One region of the Streptomyces sp. NBC_01017 genome, then DNA from elsewhere that is predicted to be linked to it. Evidence: riboswitches for the same ligand, from Rfam matches in the RefSeq annotation. Region 1 holds a riboswitch; the other holds the start of a gene.
The links. Region 1 has a riboswitch for glycine ahead of gcvP (aminomethyl-transferring glycine dehydrogenase). Riboswitches for the same ligand answer to the same signal wherever they lie in the genome.
Positions count from the first base shown of each region.

Region 2: it holds a riboswitch for glycine, as region 1 does, so the genes downstream of both, gcvT (glycine cleavage system aminomethyltransferase GcvT) here and gcvP (aminomethyl-transferring glycine dehydrogenase) in region 1, are expected to answer to the same signal.

Region 1 covers NZ_CP108683.1:8,759,256-8,762,655, forward strand. The annotation lists gene OG331_RS40205 (DNA polymerase IV) at 1-491, shown strand, start outside; gene OG331_RS40210 (PRC-barrel domain-containing protein) at 801-1,208, opposite strand; glycine riboswitch at 1,323-1,419, shown strand; gene gcvP (aminomethyl-transferring glycine dehydrogenase) at 1,596-3,400, shown strand, end outside.
Region 2 covers NZ_CP108683.1:3,744,631-3,748,030, forward strand. The annotation lists gene OG331_RS16975 (enhanced serine sensitivity protein SseB) at 1-504, opposite strand, end outside; gene OG331_RS16980 (AAA family ATPase) at 586-1,260, opposite strand; glycine riboswitch at 1,429-1,527, shown strand; gene gcvT (glycine cleavage system aminomethyltransferase GcvT) at 1,692-2,813, shown strand; gene gcvH (glycine cleavage system protein GcvH) at 2,934-3,311, shown strand; gene glyA (serine hydroxymethyltransferase) at 3,327-3,400, shown strand, end outside.

The sequences.
Region 1 (3,400 bases):
TACGGCTGCTGGGGGTCGGGGTCACCGGGTTGGCCGACTACACGCAGGAGGATCTGTTCGCGCAGGTGGCGGGGGAGCGGGTCGAGCACGGCGAGGAGGGCGCCCCCGAGGAGCCCTTGGCGGAGCGGGAGGCTGCGCTGTCCGTCGAGCGGCGGTGGGTGGCGGGGCACGATGTGCGGCACGTCGAGCACGGGCACGGATGGGTGCAGGGGAGTGGGCTGGGGCGGGTGACTGTGCGGTTCGAGACACCTGAGGCGTCGGGGCCGGGGCGGGTGCGGACGTTTCGGGTCGACGATCCGGGGTTGGAGGCGGCGGATCCGTTGCCGTTGGTGCGGGAGAGACGTGGGGTGTCTGCGGGAGATGGGGGAGATGCGGAAGGCGGCGGGCATGGGGTTGGTGGGGTTTTAGGGGTGGAGGCCGGTTTCCTGGGACGGGAAAGGGAGCGGGGTTGTGGGGGCGTGGGGGAGGCGCCGCCCGTGGTGCCCGGGTAGGACGTGGGCGGGCTGAACCGGACGTGCGGTTGGTTCTTCCTGGGCGCCCGGCGTTGCGGCTGCCGTAAGAGGTGGGTCGCTCGCCCGCGCTTGCGGGGTGCCGCTCCCGTGCCGCCCCAGCGGCACGACTGCCCGCAGCTGTATGAGGTCGGCTGCCGTGTGGGCGCCGCCGCGGCGTTGCGTTGCGATGGGGTGCGGCTGGGCAGGAGAACTCGACCGCGCGGAGGCGGCGTGTCAGCCGTGCGGGCGGGCCGGAGGTGGGCGTGACTGTGCGGGCTGGGGGATGTGCGGTGGAAGGCGGGGGCGTCTTCAGGAGTGAGGGTGGGATGTGCGGGGGCCGTTGTCGTCCGGGGTTTCCGTGGTTGCCAGGTTGCCGAAGTCCCGGTCAGGGGGTGGGGGCGGAGCCGTTACGTCGAGGCCGTAATGGTGGTAGAGCTGGAGTTCCTGTTCGGGGGAGAGGTGGCGGCCCACGCCGAAATCGGGGGCGTCCTTGATGAGGGCGCGGTCGAAGGGGACGTGGAGGCTGCCCTCGACCAAATCGCTGGGCTCCAGGGGGACGAAGGCGTCCCGGGAGAACAGGCCGGTGCGTATCGCCGCCCATTCCGGCACTCCGGTCGCGTCGTCGAGGTAGACCTCGTCGATGGTGCCGATCTTGGTGCCGTTGCGGTCGAAGGCCTTGCGGCCGATCAGATTGCGCGGATCGATGTCGGTCTGCACGGGCCCTCCACTTGGTCGCAACTCATCCGTAAGCACTACGAAAGGGCACATTGGTGAGCGCGGCCACTCGAAGGACCGTGCGTTGACCCCGCTGGTAGGCTGGCTACCGGCTGCTGACCCCGTGCGGGAGAGTCCTCCGGGAACCATCCGGAGGCGCCGAAGGAGCAAATCCTCCCCGGAATCTCTCAGGCACACGTACCGCACGGACGAGGTCACTCTGGAAAGCAGGGCGGGTGTCGATGGCCTCCGCTCTCACCGACGGTGAAAACCGGGCACCTTGTGGTGCCCCGGTGAAGCTCTCAGGTTGAGATGACAGAGGGGGAGGCCGTCCGGGTACCCGCGCCGTGGTGCCCCTCGAAGGTCGTGTCAGACCAGGAGGCCTCCGCAATGACCGCCCATCGCATTCCGCTCTCCGAGCTCGAGCAGGGTATTCCGTTCGAGCAGCGTCATATCGGTCCTGATCAAGAGGCTCGGGCCAAGATGCTCGCCCAGGTCGGGTACGGCTCGCTCGACGAGCTCACCGCCGCCGCGGTGCCGGATGTGATCAAGAACGCCGACTCCCTCGAACTGCCGGGGGCGCGTACCGAGGCCGAGGTGCTCGCCGAGCTGCGCTCGCTCGCCGATCGCAACCAGGTGTTGGACCCGATGATCGGGCTCGGGTACTACGGGACCTTCACGCCGCCGGTCATCCTGCGCAATGTCATGGAGAATCCGGCCTGGTACACGGCTTACACGCCGTATCAGCCCGAGATCTCGCAGGGACGGCTCGAGGCCCTGCTGAACTTCCAGACCATGGTCGCCGACCTCACCGGACTGCCGACCTCCGGTGCCTCGCTGCTGGACGAGGGGACCGCGGCGGCGGAGGCCATGGCCCTGTCGCTGCGGATGGGCAAGAACAAGAAGGGGCTGTTCCTGGTCGACGCGGATGTGCTTCCGCAGACCATCGCCGTGATCGAGACCCGTGCCGAGCCCACCGGCGTGGAGGTCGTGGTCGCCGACCTCAGCGACGGCATTCCGGCCGAGATCGCCGGGCGTGAGATCAACGGCGTGCTGGTGCAGTACCCGGGCTCCTCCGGCGTCGTACGGGACATCAAGCCCGTCATCGAGCAGGCCCATGAGCTCGGCGCCCTCGTCACCGTCGCCGCCGATCTGCTCGCGCTCACGCTGCTGAAGTCCCCCGGTGAGCTCGGGGCGGACATCGCGGTCGGGACGACACAGCGGTTCGGCGTGCCGATGGGCTTCGGCGGGCCGCACGCCGGCTACATGGCCGTACACGAGAAGTTCGCGCGCAGCCTGCCCGGGCGGCTCGTGGGTGTGTCCGTGGATGTCGACGGGAACCGGGCGTACCGGCTGGCCCTCCAGACGCGTGAGCAGCACATTCGGCGGGAGAAGGCGACCAGCAACATCTGTACCGCGCAGGTGCTGCTCGCGGTGATGGCCGGGATGTACGCCGTGTACCACGGTCCCGAGGGGCTGCGCGGCATCGCCCGGCGCACTCACCGGTACGCCGCCGTCCTCGCCGCGGGCCTCACGGCCGGTGGTGTCGAGGTCGTGCACGGTTCCTACTTCGACACGCTGACCGTGCGGGTGCCCGAGAAGGCCGCCGAAGTTGTCGCCGCCGCCCGGCAGAACGGCGTCAACCTGCGTCTCGTCGACGCCGACCACGTGTCCCTCGCCTGCGACGAGACCACCACGCGGGCCCAACTGGGTGCCGTATGGACGGCGTTCGGGGTCGAGGGTGATGTCGAGGCGCTGGACGAGGGAGCCGAGGACGCCCTTCCGGGCGGGCTGCTGCGCAGCGACGAGGTCCTCACGCACCCCGTCTTCCACCAGCACCGTTCCGAGACCGCGATGCTGCGCTACCTGCGCAGGCTCGCCGACCGCGACTACGCGCTCGACCGCGGCATGATCCCGCTGGGCTCCTGCACCATGAAGCTCAACGCGACGACCGAGATGGAGCCGGTCACCTGGCCGGAGTTCGGACAGCTGCACCCCTTCGCGCCCGCCGAGCAGGCGCAGGGCTATCTGACGCTCATCCGCGAGCTGGAGGAACGTCTCGCCGAGGTCACCGGCTACGACAAGGTGTCGCTGCAACCCAACGCCGGGTCGCAGGGGGAGCTGGCCGGGCTGCTCGCCGTACGCGGATTCCACCGGGCCAACGGGGACGAGCAGCGCACCGTCTGTCTGATTCC
Region 2 (3,400 bases), 5.0 Mb from region 1:
GATCGGGTCGTCCTGCCAGTCGGGCTCGTACAGCTTGACGCGGCCCCCGGAGGTGAGGCCGTCCAGCGGGGTGCGGCCCACGCGGCAGAGCTCGGCCACCGCCGCCGGGGGCAGCGGGGCGCCGACCACGCCGTCGGGATTGACGGCGATGCCCACCTGCGGCGGCAGACCACGGGCGAACTCCACCGCGGGGGCGATGGTGAACGACATGTGGGAGCCGACGACCTGGCGGAACTGTTCCTCGGAGCTGAAGACCGGCACGTAGGCCTGGCCCTCGATCTCCACCGTCGGCAGATCCAGCGGGCCGCTGGACGGGCCGCCGCCGCTGGGCAGGGGCACCCAGACGAAGCTGCGGCCCAGTACCTCGATGATCCGGCCGCCGGCCGAGGGAAGGCCGAGGGAGGCCGAGAGCACCTCCTCCAGTTCATTGCCGGGCCACCCGCCGTGGGAGTGGAGGTGTGCCCCTGCCGGGAAGTCCGCGGGGAGTTCCGCTGGGAAGTCCATCTACTCTCAACCGCCTGCTGTGAACCGCTGCTGTGGCTCAAAAGGCTAGCGGGTGCCCGTCATGTACAGGTCCTCGGCCGGTCAGCCCGTGAACCCGATCCTGCGCAGGACGCCCGCCGCCTCCCGGTCGATCAGCACCGCCGAGCCGCATCCCGGGGGCAGATGGCCCTTCTCCACCGAGCGCAGGAGGTGGGCCGCGGCCCTGCGGTGGCGCAGGAAGGCGTACCGCGAGACGCCCCGGCCACGCTCGCGCTGGCCCTCCAGGGCCGTGTCCGGGGCGACGTCGAGCAGCAGCAGGTGCAGGGTGCCGCCGCGGCGGCGGGCCTCGCGGGCCAGCCAGGCGCGCACCCAGGCCTGCGTACCGCAGTCGTGCACGACGACGCCCTTGCCGGAGCGCACGGCGCGGCGCAGGCCGGCGTAGTGCGCGAGTCGGACCAGGGGGCGGTAGACGGTGTAGGGCAGGAAGCGGGGCATGCGGGCGGCCCAGCGGTCCCGGGTGTCCTGGGAGTCGATGCGGGCGCCCTTCACCGTCCGCCGCATCAGCGTGGACTTGCCGCTGCCGGGCAGCCCCGTGATCACGACGAGGTCCTCGGGGCCGAAGAGCAGCGCGTGCGGGCTGTGGCCGGAGCGCTCGCGGAGGTCACGGACCACCGGTGCGACGCGCGTGCCCTGAGCCTCGACGGCCGGGGCCGCGGGCTGCTTGGGCAGCGCGATGCCCGACGTCGTGGCGTACGCCGTGGTGCGCTTCACCGTCATCGTCCTCCTCCGGTTCAGGATTCCCCATCCCCACTGAGCGTAAAGAGAAGGTAATGGATGATCACTCGCATTTTCGTTCACTTCCTGCCACAACCCCGTTACAGACGTGGCCTGCCGAAGACGAGCCGGGCGTGCAATGATGTCCGCGCCAACTGCATACCGGCCGTTTGAATCCGCGCGGGAGAGTTCCCAGCAGTCCATCGCTGGGGCGCCGAAGGAGCAAGTCCCTCCCTTGAATCTCTCAGGCCCCGTTACCGCGCGGGCGAGGCACATCTGAAAAGCGAGTCCCCCTCTTCGTCGAGAAGAGGCGTGACTCCACCCAAGGTGCAAGCCGTGACCTGGCCCTCGCCGGTCATGGCGAACCTCTCAGGTTCCGATGACAGATGGGGAGGAACGACCTCGCCCGTCATGCCTTGGGAGAAAACCGTCCGATGAGCAGTACAGAAGAACTCCGTCACACCGCGCTCGATGCCCTGCATCGCTCGCTCGGCGCGACGATGACCGACTTCGCCGGCTGGGACATGCCCCTGCGCTACGGCTCCGAGCGCGACGAGCACAACGCCGTGCGCACCCAGGCCGGGCTCTTCGACCTCTCCCACATGGGCGAGATCACCGTCACCGGCCCCGCCGCGGCGGCCCTCCTGAACCACGCCCTGGTCGGGAACATCGCCTCCGTCGGCGTCGGCCGCGCCCGCTACACCATGATCTGCCGGGCCGACGGCGGCATCCTGGACGACCTGATCGTCTACCGGCTCGCCGAGACCGAGTACATGGTCGTCGCCAACGCCTCCAACGCCCAGGTCGTGCTGGACGCGCTGGCCGAGCGGGCCGCCGGCTTCGACGCCGAGGTCCGTGACGACCGGGACGCGTACGCCCTGCTCGCCGTGCAGGGACCGCAGTCCCCCGGCATCCTCAAGTCCCTCACGGACGCCGACCTGGACGGCCTGAAGTACTACGCCGGTCTGCCCGGCACCGTCGCCGGTGTCCCCGCCCTCATCGCGCGCACCGGCTACACCGGCGAGGACGGCTTCGAGCTGTTCGTGAAGCCGGAGCACGCCGTCGAGCTGTGGCAGGCGCTGACCAAGGCGGGCGAGGGCGTCGGCCTGATCCCGTGCGGCCTGTCCTGCCGGGACACGCTGCGGCTGGAGGCGGGCATGCCGCTGTACGGCCACGAGCTGACCACCTCCCTCACGCCCTTCGACGCCGGGCTCGGCCGGGTGGTGAAGTTCGAGAAGGAGGGCGACTTCGTCGGGCGCGAGGCGCTCGCCGAGGCCGCCGACCGTGCCTCGCAGAACCCGCCGCGCGTCCTGGTCGGCCTGATCGCCGAGGGGCGTCGCGTCCCGCGTGCCGGGTACCCGGTCGTCGCGGGCGGCGAGGTGATCGGCGAAATCACCTCCGGTGCACCCTCCCCCACGCTGGGCAAGCCCATCGCGATGGCGTACGTCGACGCGGCGCACTCCGCGCCGGGCACGGCCGGGGTCGGCGTGGACATCCGCGGCAGCCACGAGCCGTACGAGGTCGTGGCGCTGCCCTTCTACAAGCGGCAGAAGTAGCTCCAGAAGTAGAGACTGGCAGCGGCCAATGGTGAGCCTGCGCACATTTGCGCTGCTCACGCACGTTTCCAGCGGTCCCCCCTTCATCACCACTCCCGCGCGTACAGGAGAATTCAGGCCATGAGCAACCCCCAGCAGCTGCGCTACAGCAAGGAGCACGAGTGGCTGTCGACCGCCGAGGACGGCGTCTCGACGGTCGGCATCACCGAGTTCGCGGCCAACGCGCTCGGCGATGTCGTCTACGCCCAGCTCCCCGAGGTCGGCTCGACCGTGACCGCGGGTGACACCTGCGGCGAGCTGGAGTCGACCAAGTCGGTGTCGGACCTGTACTCCCCGGTCACCGGCGAGATCACCGAGATCAACGAGGACGTCGTGAACGACCCGGCACTGGTGAACTCGGCCCCCTTCGAGGGCGGCTGGCTGTTCAAGGTACGCATCACGGAGGAGCCGGCCGACCTGCTCTCCGCCGATGAGTACGTCGCCCACACCGCCGGCTGAGGAGTTACACCCCTTATGTCTGACAAGTCGCTTCTGAACACGCCCCTGCACGAGCTCGACCCGGCGATCGCCGCCGCCCTCGACGCCGA